Regions from separate parts of the Rhodococcus sp. NPDC057529 genome, predicted to be linked through region 4. Evidence: riboswitches for the same ligand, from Rfam matches in the RefSeq annotation. Region 4 holds a riboswitch; each other region holds the start of a gene.
What was found. Region 4 has a riboswitch for cobalamin ahead of ACFU5V_RS24010 (ABC transporter substrate-binding protein). Riboswitches for the same ligand answer to the same signal wherever they lie in the genome.

Region 1 (4,206 bases), on a different contig from region 4:
GACCGCTTTGATCGGCAGCACCACGGAGCCGAACGCCAGGAACAGCAGGACCAGCGTCGAACCCACCATGATCGCGATCATGACCGGCATCCAGTGCACGATCGCCGCGTTGCCGTCGTCGACGGTCGCCTGGCCGCCGCCGACGAGCAGTTCGGTTCCCTCGGGGACGGAGATGGCGCGGAGACCGTCCACGGCCGCACTCTGATCGTCGGTGGTCACTCCCTCGGAGTAGACGGCCTGCACCGCCACCAGTTCGCCGTTGGATGCGACGACGGTGGCGGCGCCGATACCCGGCACCTGGCCGGCGGCCTGGGCCACCGCGGCCCCGTCGGCGGCGGTCGGCGCGGTGCCGACACCGTCGCCCCGGAGGATGAGGGTGGCGCCGTTCCCGGTGGTGGGAAATTCGGTGGTGAGGGTGTCGGTGGCGATACGGGCGGGATCGTTCTCGGGCAGCGCCGTGTACGTGACCTCGCCGAGCGACGCGCTGAGCAGAGGCGCCGCCAGGACCATCAGACCCGCGACGATCCCGACCGCGATGGCGACCGGCCGACGCATCACCCAGGTGACGACGGAGCCCCAGAACTTGCGGGCGCGCACCTCACCGCGTTGCGCCGCATCCTTGCGCCAGCTCAGCGCGTTGATGCGGTGACCGAGGATCGCGAGCAGCGCGGGCACCGCGGTGAGGGACAGCAGCGCCGCACTCGCGACCGCGGCCATCGCACCGAACCCGAGCGACTTGATCACGTCCTGCGGAAACACCAGCATCCCCGAGAACGCGCACACCAGAAGCAGACCGGAGAACAACACGGTGCGACCCGCGGTCAGGACGGTGCGCCGGGTCGCCTCGGCCACGTCGGCGCCGGACTCGAGTTCCTCGCGGAATCGGCCGACGATGAACAGGCCGTAGTCGATCGCGAGCCCCAGGCCGAGCAGGGACGCCACGTTGATCGCGAACGAACTGACGTCGGTGAACAGGGTCAGCAGGCGCAGCGTCGCGAGGGCGCTGAAGATCGAGAGCAGCCCGACGAACACCGGAACGGCGGCGGCGACCAGTCCGCCGAAGATGAAGACCAGCAACACGAGAGTGATCGGCAGCGCGATCGCCTCGGCCAGCACCAGGTCCTGCTGCAGCCGGTTGTTGAACGCCACACCCACCACCGAGTTGCCCGCGAACTCGGTGTCGACGCCCTCCACCTCGAGCTTCGGCAGCAGATCGTTGAACGTGGCGGCGGTGATCCCGGCATCCGGGTCGACGGTGATCGCGGCCGACGCCTTGGTGCCGTCCTCCGACACCATCAGGTGCTTCCTCGTCGCGTCCGCCGTCCAGTACGACGTCACCGAATACGTCGGCACCTCGGCGGCGAACCGGTCGAGACTCGCGGTGACCTGGGGGCCGATGTCACCCAGGGTCTTCCCGTCGGGTGCGGTATAGATGGCGATGATGTCCGGCGTCTGCGGACCCAGATTGTCTTCGACGATTCGCGCCACCTCGGCGGATTCGCTACCGGGGTCGATGAATCCGCCGGAGCTGAGCTTCGCGAACACACCGGTGCCCCACACGCCGCTCACCAGAACGGCGAACACGGCGAGCGTCAGGACCCACCATTTGCGTGAAACAACGGTCGAGGCCCAACGTGTCATGCGTCAACTCCGGGTGGTCGGGGGCGGTCGGCTGCGACTGCCGACTGTAGTGCGGATCGAGGGATTGCCGGTGGGGGTGTGACGCGGGTCCCGGCAAATCGTGCATACTCGGTGGTGCACTTGCAGTCACACGCACGGGGGAAGCCGGTCCGAATCCGGCGCTGACCCGCAACGGTAGGCCACCAGAGCATTTCGGTGGCGAGCCCGATTACCCGGCGTGTGGTGTGCGACATCCTTTTCGTCGTGGTCTACGAAGCGGAGTCCCGCAGGCGCGCCTGTACGTGGGCGTCTGCCGGCTTCTCATTCGTGGCTCTGAGCCGCAATGAGGTTTACATGTACGGTCAGTTGTTCAGAAGTACCGGTCTGGTCACCCTCGCCGTGGCCGCGCTGGTGGTCGCCGGGTGTTCGCGCGGGGAGTCCGTGGGGCAGACCGCTTCCGCCGAATCCTTCGCCGAACCGGTGTCCGTCACCAACTGCGATCGCACGGAGACGTTCGACGCCCCGCCGCAGCGCATCGTCAGCATGAACGATCACGTCACCGAGGTGCTGATCGAAATGGGGGCCGCTGATCGCATCGTCGGCACGGGGTACGGCGACGCGACCCCGCTGCCGGAGTTCGCGGAGGCCTTCGCGAAGATCCCGAAACTCGCGAAGGAATACCCGACCCGGGAACAGATCCTGGACCTCGACCCCGACCTGGTGGTCGGCGGCATGCGCAGCGCGTTCGACGAGAAGGAGGGGCGCTCGCGCGAATCCCTCGGCGAACAGGGCATTCCGACGTTCCTGTTCTCCGAGTACTGCGGGCAGGGTTTTCCCGACATCGGGCTGCTGCGCAGCGATTACACGCAGCTCGGTGAGATCCTCGGCGTCCCGGACGAGGCGCGCGCCGTCACCGACCGGGTGACGTCCGGGTTGCAGGCCGTGCGGGACGAGATCGCAGGCACCACCCCGGTTCCGACGTTCTTCTACGATTCCGGCGAGGACGTCCCTCTGACGATCGGCGGTGTGGGAGTCGGCCAGCTCATCGCGGACCACGCGGGTGCGGTCAACCTCTTCGCCGAGGGGCAGAAGCCGTATTCGAAGTCCACGTGGGAGATCATCGGTGAACGCGCCCCGGAGGCGATCGTCGTCCTCGACTACGGCACGACGAGTGCGCAGGCGAAGATCGACTTCCTGACGTCGCACCCGATCATGTCGACGACGCCCGCCGTGAAGGCCGGCCGTATCGTGGTGGTGCCGCTCGACGACTTCTTCGAGAGCCCGCGGCTGGTGCGGTCGGTGGAGACGATCGCGCGGGCGCTGCATCCGGACGCCGTCGGCGCCCGATGACGGTCACCGCCGAACGCGCGGCGCCACCTGCGTCGCCCACACACCCGGCCCGGACCCGCGTCGGTTTCACGGGCCTGATGACGCTGCTCGCCCTGGCGACGCTGTGCGTCGTCGCGCTCGCGGTGTCGTTCGGTTCCGTCCGCATCCCCGTCGGCGACGTCTGGGCGATCGTCGCGCACCGGGTGGCCCCGGGGGCGTTCGAGCCCTGGTGGTCGCAGGCCCGGGAATCGATCGTGCTCGACTCCCGGCTGCCGCGGGCGCTCACCGCGGCGGCAGTCGGTGCCGCGCTCGCCCTCGCGGGCGCTGTGGCGCAGGCGGTGACCCGCAATCCGCTGGCCGATCCCTACCTGCTCGGCGTGTCCTCGGGGGCGGGTTTCGGCGTGGTGGTGGTGACGGTGCTCGGGCTCGGGGTGGGCGCGCTCGGCGTGTTCACCGTCCCCGTCGCGGCGTTCCTGGGCGCGATGGTGCCGCTGTTCCTGTCGCTGGCGATCGGCGGCCGCTATCCGCAGCCGACGGCCGTCATCCTCGTGGGTGTCGCGTCGGCGCAGGTGTTCTCCGCTCTCATCACGTTCTCGATACTGGTCGTCGCCGACGAGCACCAACTGAGTTCGGTGATGCACTGGCTGGCGGGCGGTTTCGGCGACTCACGCTGGTCGACGGCGATCGTCCCGGCCGTCGCACTCGCGACGGTCGGGGCGGCGATGATGCTGAGTGCGAGCCGTATCGACCTGCTGCAGGCGGGAGACGACGGCGCCGCCGCCCTGGGGATGAACGTGCGGCGCTTCCGCGTCGTGCAGTTGCTCGGGGTGTCGATGCTGGCCGGAGCGGCCGTGTCCGTCGCGGGCGGCATCGGCTTCATCGGCCTGCTCGTGCCGCATCTGGCCGGGTACGTCGTGGGGGCCCGCGCGGTCAGGCTGCTGCCGGTCGCCGCGTTCCTCGGCGCGATCGCGATGGTCGCGGCGGACACGGCCGCGCGGTCGGTCGCGCGGAGCATCGAGGTCCCCGTCGGCGTCGTCACCGCCCTCGTGGGAGCACCGATCTTCGTGTGGATGCTGTACCGGCAGTACGGGAGGGCAGAGCGGTGACCGCGCTGAGTCTGCACCGGGTCCGCGCCGAACTCGGATCGCGGGAAGTGCTGCACGGCATCGACCTCGCCGTGCGTCCCGGTGAGGTGCTGGCGCTGGTCGGGCCCAACGGTTCCGGGAAGACCACGGCGCTGCGCTGCTGCTATCGAGC
Region 2 (4,206 bases), on a different contig from region 4:
GACCGGAATCCTTCAACGCCTGCCGCACCGCCGGGTAGGTGCGTCCGAGTTTCAGGATGGCGGCGGCGTCGGTCTCCCGCAGACGCCGCGTCAGCTCGGCGCGCGGCAGGGTGCCGGGCAGGACCGTGAGGATTTCCTCGCCCTCGACGAGCGGCATCGCCAGCGCGGCCGAGGCGGCGCTGATCGACGTCACGCCGGGAATCACCTCCGCTTCGAAGCGCTGCGCCAGCCTCTTGTGCATGTGCATGTAGGAGCTGTAGAAGAGCGGGTCGCCCGCCGCGAGGAGCGCCACCGAACGGCCGGCCTCGAGGTGCGCGGCGAGCCGCTGCGACGCTTCCTCGTAGAACTCGTCCATCGCCCCCTGGTATCCGCCCGGGTGATCGACGGTCTCGGTGGTGACCGGGTAGACGAGGTGCTCCTCGATCTGGCCCTCGCGCAGGTACGGCGCCGCGACCGCACGGGAGATGCTCTTGCCGTGCCTGGCGCTGTGGAACGCCACCACGTCGGCCTCGGCGATGACCCGCGCAGCCTTGACCGTCACCAGTTCCGGGTCGCCCGGTCCGATGCCGACGCCCCACAGCTTGCCGCTCGACCGCTCCTCGGAACTCATTCGACTTCGCTCGCAATCGCATTCAGCGCCGCAGCCGTGATGGCACTACCACCGCGGCGGCCGCGGACCACCAGATAGTCGAGTCCGCTCGGGTGCTCGATCAACGCTTCCTTCGACTCCGCCGCACCGATGAATCCGACCGGGCCGCCCACGATCGCGGCGGGCCGGGGCGCACCGGATTCGATCATGTCCAACAGGTAGAACAGGGCCGTGGGGGCGTTGCCGATCGCGACGACGGCGCCCTCCAGTTTGCTGCCCCACAATTCGAGCGCCGCCGCCGAGCGGGTGTTCCCGATCTGCTCCGCCAGCACCGGAACCCGGGGGTCGCGCAGGGTGCAGATCACCTCGTTGTCCGCCGGGAGACGCTTGCGGGTCACGCCGGCAGCGACCATCTGCGCGTCGCACAGGATGGGGGCGCCGTCCGCCAGCGCCGCGCGGGCGGCCTTCACGACACCGGGGGTGAACGCGACGTCGTCCACGAGATCGACCTGACCGCTCGCGTGGATCATGCGGACCACGGCCTGTGAGACGTCCTCGGGAAAGGCACTGAGATCCGCCTCGGCGCGGATCGTCGCGAAGGACTGGCGGTAGATCTCCGCGCCGTCTCGGATGTACTCGATCATCCGCTCACGATAGAGGCTGCGGGTTCACCGCTCCTCCACCCGGTAACCCGTCTCGGTGGCGACGACGTCGGCGACGTCGCCCTTGGGGCGGCCGCAGCACCGCTCGCAGCCCGACCAGTGCTGTCGGCCCTCCACCGGGAGTTCGCCGTTCGCGACGGCGCCCCGGGCATCGGTCCGCACATCGGCGAGCGCCTTCTCGCACCCGGGTTGCCCGGTGCAGGCGCTGACGTTCAGCCACGGGGAGTTCTCGTCGAAGATCAGGCCCATCGGGGCGAGGACCCGGACCACCTGCTCGGCGGACCACTCGTCCAGATCGCACAGGAGCACCGTTTTCCACGGCGTGACGATCACCGGCTTCTCGACGGCGGCGAGGAATTCCGCCAGCCGGGCCTCGAGCACCCCGAACGCGAGACCGCCGCCGAGGGTCACGTTGCCGTCCGGCTGGTCGAGCCACCCGATCGGCGGCCGGTGCTCGTCGAACCCGGGCACCGGGTCGGCGGTCGGTGCGAGCGTCAACGCCGACAGGGTCCGCTCGACTCCGTTCGCGATCTCCGACAACCGCCAGTGCCGATCGCGCAGCTCCAGGAAGACGCGGGCGGCGCTCAGGAGCACCGACACCGCGTCCGCCGTCGGGATCCGGACGCCGCTGTCGCGACCGGCGAGGATCAGCGCGACCTCCGACCCACCGACCGCGTGGACCCCGAAGTCGCCGCCGAGCGCCGAGACGTCGCCCCGGCCGTCGTCGAGGGTGAACAGGGTGCGGCCCGGCAGGTCCGCCAACGCGGAGTCGGCGCACAACGTCCGGTCCAGCACGCCGACCAGATCACGCAGGTCCGTGAGACCACCGATCCGGCCGGTCAGCGGCGAGACGAGGATGTTCCGGACCCGCTCGTGCGTTTCCGACGGCAGCAGGCCCGCGCCGGCGAGGCGGCGGGCGAACTCCAGCGGGTCGCGGACCGCCCGCAGTTGCGCATTGCCGCGGGAGGTCAGTTCGATCTCGCCGTTCCCGAGGTCGCGAGCCGACTCCGCGAGGGTCTGCAACTGGGAGGACGTCAGCACGCCACCGGGGAGGCGCACCCGGGCGAGCGCACCGTCGGCCGCCTGGTGGACCTGCAACGCGCCGGGGCATGCATCGGGGCGGGAACGGGAGTCGACCATGGTCCCAGGTTACGTCCGGCCCCGGGTAGCATCACCAGCACTTGCGACAGCAGGAGAGGAAGCCGGTGCGAATCCGGCGCGGTCGCGCCACTGTGAGCTCGCCGAAACCGGTGGGCGAGCCAGACCCTCACCTGCCGTCCTCCGACCTCCGGTTCCGCACAGAACCACCGCCACGGGGCGCGACACCCCCAGGAAGGCTCCACACGTGATCCTGCTGCTCTCCACCTCCGACACCGACCTGCTCAGCGCCCGCGCCAGCGGGGCGGACTACCGCTGGGCCAACCCGGCACGGCTGCTGGTCGAGGAGGATCTGCCGGGACTGCTCGACGGCGCCGACCTGGTCGTGGTGCGCATCCTCGGCGGCCGCCGGGCGTGGGAAGAGGGCCTCGACGCGGTCCTGGCCGGCGGGCTTCCGGTGGTGGTCCTCGGCGGCGAGCACGCCCCCGACGCGGAGCTCATGGAGTGCTCGACCGTCCCGGCCGGGGTCTCGGCGGAGGCACACAACTATCTCGCCGAGGGCGGCGCCGACAACCTCGCCCAACTGCACCACTTCCTGTCCGACACCGTGCTGCTGACCGGTCACGGTTTCGAGGCGCCGGTACACCTGCCGAGCTGGGGGGTCGCGCCGTTCGCCCCCGACGCCGACCCGGACCGCCCCACCATCGCCGTTCTCTACTACCGCGCCCAGCACCTGGCCGGCAACACCCGCTACATCGAGGCGCTGTGCGACGCCGTCGTGGCGGCAGGTGGCAGCCCGCTGCCGATCTTCTGCGCGTCGCTGCGCACGGCCGAACCGGAGTTGCTGCAGACGCTGCGCCGCGCGGACGCGATGGTGGTCACCGTGCTCGCCGCCGGCGGCACCAAGCCGGCCGGAGTCTCGGCCGGCGGCGACGACGAGGCATGGGACGTCGCCGCGCTGGCCGCGCTGGACGTGCCGATCCTGCAGGGGCTGTGCCTGACCAGCAGCCGGGAGTCGTGGGAGTCCAACGACGACGGACTGTCCCCGCTCGACGTCGCCACCCAGGTCGCGGTCCCCGAGTTCGACGGCCGGCTGATCACGGTGCCGTTCTCGTTCAAGGAGATCGACGCCGACGGCCTGTCCACCTACGTTCCCGACGCCGAGCGCGCCTCCCGGGTGGCGGGCATCGCCGTCCGGCACGCCCGGCTCCGGCACATCCCCGCACCCGAGCGCCGGATCGCCCTGATGCTGTCGGCGTACCCGACGAAACACGCCCGCATCGGCAACGCCGTCGGTCTCGACACCCCGGCCAGCGCGATCCGGTTGCTCACCGAGATGCGGGCCGCCGGCTACGACCTGGGACCCGCGGACGGACCGGATTCCGTGCCCGGCCTCGCCGCCCGCGACGGCGACGCGCTGATCCACGCCCTCATCGCCGCCGGCGGCCAGGACCCGGACTGGCTGACCGCCGAGCAACTGGAGGGCAACCCGATCCGGATCTCCGCGGCCCGCTACCGCGAATGGTTCTCGGCGCTGCCCGCGGAACTGCGCGAGGGTGTCGAGGAGCACTGGGGACCCGCGCCGGGCGAACTGTACGTCGACCGGTCGCAGGACCCTGCCGGTGAAATCGTCATCGCCGCAATGCAGTTCGGAAACCTCGTGCTGATGGTGCAGCCGCCCCGCGGATTCGGGGAGAAGCCGGTCGCGATCTACCACGACCCGGACCTGCCGCCGAGCCACCACTACCTCGCCGCGTACCGGTGGATCGCGGCGGACGCCGCGGCGGGTGGTTTCGGCGCCGACGCCGTCGTCCATCTCGGCAAGCACGGAAACCTCGAATGGCTGCCCGGAAAGAC
Region 3 (4,206 bases), on a different contig from region 4:
CGAATTCGACTTCGTAGACCATCGGCTGGTGATCCGCACGAGCACGGGTGGCACCGGGACGATTGCGCTCGAACCGAAGTCGGTGGCCGATTTCCATGCGGAAACGATGGACACGCTGGCCGAACTGGGCGTCACGACGACCATCCTGGCCAGGCCCAACGAGGTGGTGACGGCCGTCCCGTTCGCGGAGGACACGCAGCACTGCTCGTACGACGGTGAGTCGGTGCACCGGTTCTGGCGGCAGCTCGTGCAGGCGGACCGTGTGCTGCACGAATTCCGTGCCCATTTCATCGGGAAGGTCAGTCCCGTGCACTTCTTCTGGGGTGCGCTCGACCTGGCCTGCACCCGGTTCTCCGGTCGAAGCGCGCCGACTCACCCTGGCGGAGCGCCGAACTGCGGAGACTGGGTGATGGTCGAGGGCTACTCACACGAGCTGAGCAGCTGCGGATTCTGGCCCGGCGGTGGCGTCGAAGGTGCGTTCTACGCGTACGCCTATCCGGAACCGGACGGCTTCGCCGACTACCCGATCGGGCCCGAAGGGGCGTTCTACAGCGCGGAGTTCCGGCAATTCCTGCTGCCGTACGAGACCGTCCGCACCGCGGACGATCCCGACGCGGCTCTGCTGAAGTTCCTGCACAGCACGTACGACGCGGCCGCCGATCGGGGTGGCTGGGACCGGGCCGCTCTGGAGACGGACCCGTCCCGTTGGGACGCCCACCCCATGTGAGTGGCACGGTGTGCTCCGGCACACGGTGCCACTCACATGGTCAGGCAGAGGCGTTCGCCCGCGCGGGCGCGGTGGCCCGGGTGGCACGCTCCGTGAGGAACGCGAACACGAGTCCGAGAACCAGCCACAGCGTGGCCTGCGTCGCGAGGGACGACAGCCGGAACTGCCACAGCAGCACCGCGGGGAAGTCGTCACCCACTTCGTTGATCGTGGGCAGCACCAGATATCCGATGGTCGCCACCACGAGGAACGCGACAACCGGCGCCGCGATCCGCACCGACAGGAACTCCTGTGCGGCGACGGCCTTCGCCGCGAAGACGGACGCCACCACGGCGAGCAGGCCCAGCGCGACCGCGGCAAGCCACAGCCAGGTGCGCTGGTTGATCGTCTCGGGGTCTCCGACTGCGGGCGGGTTGGCGGGGTACTTGAAGAACGGCACCGCCTCGATTGCCAGCCAGCCGAAGGTGGCCAGGGTCAGGCCGAGCAACGGTCCCGACAGCGTCGTCACCCGACGCGCGTAGTTCGCGACGACGGCGAAGATCGCTCCCAGTGCCAGTCCCGCGAGGGACGTGGCGAGGAACAGCCCGAAGCGCTGCCCGTCGCGGCTGACGAGTGCCTCTTCCTCGTCGTGCGAGTGCCCGGCCGGTTCCTCCGCCGCGGTGGCGTCGTGCGAGTGGCCTTCGGGTTCGGCGGCGCTGTGCGATTCTTCGATCGCGATGGCCGCGTCGATGTGCGACTCACCGAGAACGAACGCGACGCCACCGGCCAGGATGCCTGCGATCAGGCCGGCCAGCAGGCCGCGGATGAGGAGTTTCGTGAAGGAATCGGTCAGTGGCATGGCAGACCCAGGAGGTGGCGGCCGTCGTGCATCAATTCATGCATGTACATGCCGCTGCGCGAGATCGCGCCCTGGTCGAATCCCACGAGGTAGAGAGCGAGCATCGCGAACAGAACGATCGCGAAAGAGATGACGGCGAGGCGGGTCGTGTCGACCGACGAGCCGGGTGCGTAGGCGAGTGCCATAGTTCCTCCTGGGATTTCGCGTCCCCTAGGTCCAGGCGATGGCCGCAGTATCTGGCTGTCGAGGTGGTTCCCGTGAGGGACTACTCCGATTTACAGTGGCGCGACCGCTCCGGGATTGCACCGGATTCCTGCCGAACCATCGCATTGTCCTGCGAACTTTTGCACCCGGCGGGCCGTCGTGTCAATCCTCGGCCAGCCCCTGCCGCTCAGCTCTTGTTCGCCGCCGCGACGTCGAGTACGACCTCGAACTCCAGCAGCGACGCACCGGATGCCACCGGCTTCTTCCGCTCACCCGCGTGTGCTTCCCGGGCCGGACCGTCGCGCCACGCCGCGAATGCCTCTTCGCTCTCCCACTGCGTGACGACGAAGTAGCGGTTCTCGCCCTGCACCGGACGCAGGAGCTGGAAGCCGAGGAAGCCGGGAGAGTTCTCCACTGCGTGCGCGCGCGCCGCGAAGCGCTTCTCGAGTTCGGGGCCCGCACCCTCGGGGATTTCGATTGCGTTGATCTTCACCACTGCCATGCGGGCGAGGTTACTCCGCTAGCGTCGGAGTGGTGGCGGGTGAGAGTGCGTTGCACGACGAGGGTGGGGCGGGACAGCCGATTCTGCTGCTGCACGGGTTGATGGGCAGTGCCCGGACGTGGGGACGGCACGTGCCGTGGCTGCGCGAGCACGGCCACGTCTTCACGTTCGACGCCGCAGGCCACGGCAGGCCCGCGCCGTCGCGGTTGACGACGGAAGCGTTCGTCGCGGACCTGTCCACGGCACTCGCGCCCGTCGCCGGGCCGTGGGTGGTGATCGGCCATTCGATGGGCGCCCTGCACGCCTGGTGCCTGGCTGCCGAGCATCCGGAGACGGTGTCGGCGCTCGTCCTCGAAGACATGGCCCCCGACTTCCGCGGCCGCACCGCCGACGACTGGGCGGCGATGATCTCGAACTGGCCGCAACCGTTCGCGACCCGGGAGGATCTGTTCGAGTTCTTCGGTCCGGTTGCCGGACAGTACTTCCTGAATTCGTTCGAGAAGCGCGCCGACGGCTGGTACCTGCACGGCGACGTCGACACGTTCCGCGACATCTCGGCGGAGTGGGGCGACAGGCACTTCTGGGACCAGTGGGCGTCGATCACCGTTCCGGCCCTGCTGATCGAGGGGGAGTTCACCATCACCCCGGACGGCCAGATGCGGACCATGGCGGAGCGGCATCCCGGCGCCGAGTACGTCCGCATCGCGCAGGCCGGGCACCTCGTCCACGACGACCAGCCGGAGCAGTACCGGAAAGTGGTCGAGGAATTCCTCGACGGGCTCGGCTGAGATCCGCCTCGTCCGCTGCGGAGGACATTGTGTGTTCGTTTTTTTCGTTTTATCGTTGAGGTATGGCCGCTCTGATGAACCACACGGTGTTGCCACCGGGCTCCGACGATCGCGAAATTCTCACCGCGTTGAAGTATCTTCTCGCTGGTCAGGACGATGTGACGATCTCGACCCCGGAGGGTTCGGCGCCATTGCCGGACAGTGTCCGGGGTTTGCTCGTCGACGCGGTCACGGCTCTGGACCGGGGGCAGGCGGTGACGGTGGAGCCGCATCGGACGGTGCTGACGACGCAGGAGGCCGCGGAACTGCTGGGTATTACCCGGCCGACGCTGGTGCGGTTGCTGGAGGCCGGGAAGATTCCGTACTCGTCGCCGGGCAGGCATCGGCGGGTGGAGTTGGCGGACGTGCTCGCATTCCGACAACACGAGCGTGCGCGACGCGGTCAGGTGTTCGAGGAGATGGCGCAGGAGGAAACCCCGGACCCCGGCGACGCCGCTGACGGCTTCGTCTCGACCCGCTGATCGAGGGGCAGGACAACCGATGGCTGCCTTTCGGGTGGTTCTCGACGGGTGCGTCCTGCTCCCGCAGGTCCTGAACAACCTGCTGCTGACCCTGGCCGATGCCGAATTGTTCCGGCCGGTGTGGACGCCGGACCTGCTCGACGAGGTGGAGCGCGACCTGGCCGGGGAGAGGTTCGGCAAGTCGCCGGAGCAGGCGGCGCGTCGGGTCCACCAGATGCGCAGGGCGTTCCCGTTCGCGGAGGAGGAGTCACGCGGGTACCGCGAGTTGATCCCCGCGATGACCAACGATCCGAAGGACCGGCACGTCCTGGCCGCGGCGGTACGGTCCGGTGCGGCCTTGATCGTGACCGCCAACCTGACGGACTTCCCGCCGGCGGCACTCGACCCGTACGACGTCGAGGCGATCCACCCCGACGAATTCCTCTGCGATCAGCTCGATCTCGACTCGGAAGCGGTGTTCGAGCGTATACACCTGCTGGTCGCCCGGAATGCGCTCCCGCCGCGCACGGTGGGTGAGTTGCTCGAGTCACTCGACCGGCTGACCCCACGGTTCGTCGACGCGGTCCGGGCGGTGCTGGTCGGCCGGGACGACACCTCGGACCGCGGTGCGGCGCCGGCTGTGTCCG
Region 4 (4,206 bases):
CGGTGACGACGCCGACCGGAACCTCTTGCGGTGCGAACACGGTGCGGGCTATCGCGTCCACCCACACCATGAAGATGGCGCCGACCACGGCGGTGGTGGGGAGCAGCCGGCTGTGCCGGGGTCCGACGAGGAACCGTGCGGCGTGCGGAAGGACCAGTCCGACGAACCCGATCGCGCCTGCGGCGCTCACCAGGGCGGCGGTGACGAGTGCGGTGATGGTCAGCAGGAGGATCCGGATCCATCGCACAGACACCCCGAGTGCGGCGGCCGCGGTGTTTCCGAACGTGAACGCGTCCAGCGCGGACGACTGGGTCAGGCACACCAGCAGTCCCACGAGAGTGATTGCCCCGCACAGGGTGACGTCGGCCCAATCGGCACCGGAGAGCGAGCCGAGCAGCCAGAACAGCACCCCGCGGGTCTGTTCGGCGTCCGCGGAGGAGATCACGATGAACGACGTCAACGCGGAGAACAGCTGCGTCCCGGCCACTCCCGCGAGCACCACCCGGGATGTGCCGCCGCCCGCGCCGGCAGCGAGCAGCATCACCAGGGCGAACGAGATCACCGCGCCCGCGAACGCTCCCGCCGACAGCGACACCGCCCCGGCGCCGAGACCGAGGACCGCGACGAGCACCGCCCCGGTGGACGCCCCCGACGAGATACCGAGCACGAACGGGTCGGCGAGCGGATTGCGCAGCAGCGACTGCATGATCGCCCCGCACAGCGCGAGTCCCGCGCCGCAGACGGCGGCGAGGAGGGTGCGGGGCAGTCTCAGTTCCCAGACGATGCCCTCTTTGATGCGGCTGATGTCGGCGTTCCCGAATCCGAGGCGCTCGAACACGACCGCGTAGACGTCGCCGACGGACAGGCTGGCGGGTCCGATCGTGATGACGACGGCGATCGACGCCGCCAGCACGGCGAGCCCGCCGAGCAGGCATGCCCCGAGCAGCGGCCGGGAGTCGAACCGTGTGGCCACCACGGTCAGTTCGCCAGTCCCCACTGCTTCAGCGCGGCCGCCGTCTTCTCGACGCCGTCGATGGTGCGGATCGACGGGTTCAGGTCGGCGCCGTTGACGACGATGTACTTCTTGTCGCGGACGGCGGTGAGCCGCTGGGTGACCGGATTCGATTCGAGGAACGCGATCTTGCTGTCGAGAGCGTCGCCGTCGATGCTGCGGCGACTCAGGTCCGCGAGGACCAGAGCGGTCGGGTCGCGGTCGAGGACACTCTCCCAGCTCACTTGCGGCCATTCGTTGGTCGTGTCGGCGAAGATGTTCTCGGCGCCGACGGAGTTGGTGATGATGCCGGAGGATCCGCAGCACCCCGCCATGTACGGGGTGCTGGTGTCGGCGAACCAGTACGCGAGCGATACCCCGGAGGCCTCGACCGCCCTCGACGCGGCGTCGAACCGCTGCTGCAGTTCCGCGACGAACTGCTCGCCGCGGTCACGGACGTCGAAGATGGCGGCGAGTTCGCGGATCTCCTGGTAGACGGTGTCGATGCGCAGTGGTTCGGTGCGTGCCCCGTCCGCGTTGACGCTCTCGTCGGTCTTGCCCTGGCAGTCGGTGGGCGAGAGGTAGCTGGGAACGCCCAACTGGTCGAACTGATTCCGGTCGGCGACACCGCCCGGTCCGAGGGTGCCGCCGAACGAGGCCGACACGAAGTCGGGTTCGGTGTCGAGGACCACCTCGAACGACGGCTTGTTGTCGGCGAGCCGCGGAACCTTCGCGTTGTCGGCGGCCAGGTTGTCGCGGACGGGATCGGTCCAGGTGGCGGTGCCGACCATCCGGTCCGCAAGGCCGAGGGAGAGCAGGATCTCGGTCGAGCCCTGATTGAGCGACACCGCTCGTTGCGGTGGTGCGTCGACGGTGACGCTGTGTCCGCAGTTCTCCAGGGTCATCGGGTAGGCGGAGGACTCCGAGGCCTTGCCGGGCGCCGGTTCGTACGAGGACGACGAGCATGCCGAGACCAGGACGGCCGAGACGGCGGTGAGAGCAGCGAGGTGCCGCCAAGACGTGCGCATGAAGAGCGAACTCCTTCATCAGGGCCCAGTCGCGGAGCCGAGGATCGTCACAACTCGATCGGTGAGTAGTCGGACTCCGGCCCGGGGGCCGTTACCGTTGCGCGTCAGTCCCGGATTCGCACCGGGTTCCCTCGCCGATCGTGGCCGTACGGACGGCCCCGGACACCATAGCCCCTGTGAGTACTTGTTAACCGCCGGCGGTTAACAAGTACTCACGGGCGCGAAGCGCATCAGGGCACGCTGCGCGACGCCGGTGTACTCGGACAGTGGGCGGATCAGCGCGTTCGAGTGGCCCTGCTCGATGATGTGGGCGGCCCACCCGGTGATGCGGCTCATCACGAAGATCGGGGTGAACACCTCGATGTCGAAGCCCATCAGGTAGTAGGCGGGGCCCGTGGGGAAGTCGAGGTTCGGTTTGATGCCGGTGGCCTCGTTCATCGTCTTCTCGAGGATTTCGTACATCTGCACCCACCTGTCGCCGTCGGTGCGGGCGGCGACGTCGAGGAAGGCCTGCTTCATGGTGGGAACGCGGGAGTCGCCGTTCTTGTAGACGCGGTGCCCGAAGCCCATCACCTTGTCTTTGGCGGCGAGCTTGCCGAGCAGCCACTGCTCGGCGAGGGCGGGGTCGCCGATCTCGAGCATGTGATGCATGACGGCCTCGTTGGCGCCGCCGTGCAGTGGCCCCTTCAGCGCCCCGATGGCGGCGGTGACGGCGCTGTAGATGTCGGAGAGCGTCGACGTCACCACCCGGGCGGCGAACGTGGACGCGTTGAAGGAGTGCTCGGCGTAGAGGATCAGCGACACCTCGAACGCCGTCACCAACTCCGGGGCCGGCACCTCCCCGAAGCACATGTGCAGGAAATTCTCCGCGAAACCCAGATGGCTGTGCGGGGCGATCGGGTCGAGGCCGCGGCGGCGACGGTGGTCGGCGGCCACGATGGTCGGCAGCACCGCCATCATCCGCAACGCCTTGGCCCGGTTGGCGCCAGGGGTGTTGTCGTCCTCTTCCGGGTCCTCGGCGCCGAGGTAGCTGATCGCGGTGCGCACCACATCCATCGGGTGGCAGTTCTCCGGCAGCTTCGTCACCAGCGACAGCAGCGACCGGTCGGCCCGGCGGGCGGCCCGCTCACGCTGGGTGAACAGGGCCAGCTGCGCGTCGGTGGGCAGTTCCCCGTTCCACAGCAGATACGCGACCTGCTCGAAGCTGCAATGCGCCGCCAGATCCTGCACCGCGTAGCCGCGGTAGGTCAGCGAATTGGTCTCCGGCACCACCTTCGAGATGGCGGTGGTGTCGACGACGACACCGGCCAGCCCCTTGTAGATGGTGGGTATCGCGGTTTCGGTCATCACTGGCTCCCCGTGAGTGTGAAGTTGAAGACGCCGGAATCGAACTCGTTGTACCGCTCGTACTCGAGCACCTCGTACAGGCGCGACCGGGTCTGCATCCGGCCGAGCAGCCCCTCCTGGGTGCCCTTGTCGTGGATTTCACGTAGCCCGGCCTCGATGGCGCCCATCGCCAACCGCAAGGTGGTGACCGGATAGATCACCGCGTTGTAGCCGATGTCTTGCAGCGTTTGCGCCGGGATCAACTCGGATTTGCCGAATTCGGTCATGTTCGCCAGCAACGGAATGTCCACCGCGGCCCGGAACTTCGCGAATTCTTCCTCGGTGTGCAGGGCCTCGGTGAAGATGAGGTCGGCGCCGGCGTCGGCGTACGCCTCGGCCCGCTCGATCGCCGCGTCGATGCCGACCCTGCCGGAGGCGGACATGTCACCGATCCCGGCGGCGTCGGTGCGGGCGCAGATCACGAAGTCCGGGTCCCGCCGCGCGGTGACCGCGGCCCGCAGCCGGCGGATCATCTCCTCGGTGGGCACGATGGCCTTGCCGTCGAGGTGCCCGCACCGTTTCGGGTTGACCTGATCCTCGAGGTGCAATCCGGCGATCCCGGCGTCCTCGAACACGGTGACGGTGCGGGCCGCGGACATCGGTTCGCCGAATCCGGTGTCGGCGTCGACGAGGACGGGCAGGTCGGTGATGTGGGCGATCTGCGCGCTGTGCGCAGCGACCTCGGTGAGGGTGGTCAGGCCGATGTCGGGCAGGCCGAGGGCGGCGGAGAACGCGCCGCCGGAGACGTAGGCGCCCTCGAACCCGATCTGCTGGATCAGTTTCGCGGTCAGCGGGTTGATC

Region 1: it holds a riboswitch for cobalamin, as region 4 does, so the genes downstream of both, ACFU5V_RS21645 (ABC transporter substrate-binding protein) here and ACFU5V_RS24010 (ABC transporter substrate-binding protein) in region 4, are expected to answer to the same signal.
Region 2: it holds a riboswitch for cobalamin, as region 4 does, so the genes downstream of both, cobN (cobaltochelatase subunit CobN) here and ACFU5V_RS24010 (ABC transporter substrate-binding protein) in region 4, are expected to answer to the same signal.
Region 3: it holds a riboswitch for cobalamin, as region 4 does, so the genes downstream of both, ACFU5V_RS00330 (CbtB domain-containing protein) here and ACFU5V_RS24010 (ABC transporter substrate-binding protein) in region 4, are expected to answer to the same signal.

What each region holds. Positions count from the first base shown of each region.
Region 1 covers NZ_JBHVEY010000010.1:250,809-255,014, forward strand. Annotated here, with positions in the region: gene ACFU5V_RS21640 (MMPL family transporter) at 1-1,641, opposite strand, end outside; cobalamin riboswitch at 1,734-1,876, shown strand; gene ACFU5V_RS21645 (ABC transporter substrate-binding protein) at 1,975-2,970, shown strand; gene ACFU5V_RS21650 (FecCD family ABC transporter permease) at 2,967-4,055, shown strand; gene ACFU5V_RS21655 (ABC transporter ATP-binding protein) at 4,052-4,206, shown strand, end outside.
Region 2 covers NZ_JBHVEY010000005.1:395,916-400,121, reverse strand. Annotated here, with positions in the region: gene ACFU5V_RS12610 (precorrin-2 C(20)-methyltransferase) at 1-610, opposite strand, end outside; gene ACFU5V_RS12605 (precorrin-8X methylmutase) at 607-1,233, opposite strand; gene cobG (precorrin-3B synthase) at 1,258-2,391, opposite strand; cobalamin riboswitch at 2,398-2,541, shown strand; gene cobN (cobaltochelatase subunit CobN) at 2,597-4,206, shown strand, end outside.
Region 3 covers NZ_JBHVEY010000001.1:61,731-65,936, forward strand. Annotated here, with positions in the region: gene ACFU5V_RS00320 (DUF5996 family protein) at 1-727, shown strand, start outside; gene ACFU5V_RS00325 (CbtA family protein) at 768-1,565, opposite strand; gene ACFU5V_RS00330 (CbtB domain-containing protein) at 1,556-1,750, opposite strand; cobalamin riboswitch at 1,773-1,906, opposite strand; gene ACFU5V_RS00335 (antibiotic biosynthesis monooxygenase) at 1,957-2,271, opposite strand; gene ACFU5V_RS00340 (alpha/beta fold hydrolase) at 2,304-3,059, shown strand; gene ACFU5V_RS00345 (helix-turn-helix domain-containing protein) at 3,122-3,580, shown strand; gene ACFU5V_RS00350 (PIN domain-containing protein) at 3,600-4,206, shown strand, end outside.
Region 4 covers NZ_JBHVEY010000012.1:108,802-113,007, reverse strand. Annotated here, with positions in the region: gene ACFU5V_RS24015 (FecCD family ABC transporter permease) at 1-946, opposite strand, end outside; gene ACFU5V_RS24010 (ABC transporter substrate-binding protein) at 979-2,019, opposite strand; cobalamin riboswitch at 2,062-2,192, opposite strand; gene ACFU5V_RS24005 (bifunctional 2-methylcitrate synthase/citrate synthase) at 2,221-3,366, opposite strand; gene prpB (methylisocitrate lyase) at 3,366-4,206, opposite strand, start outside.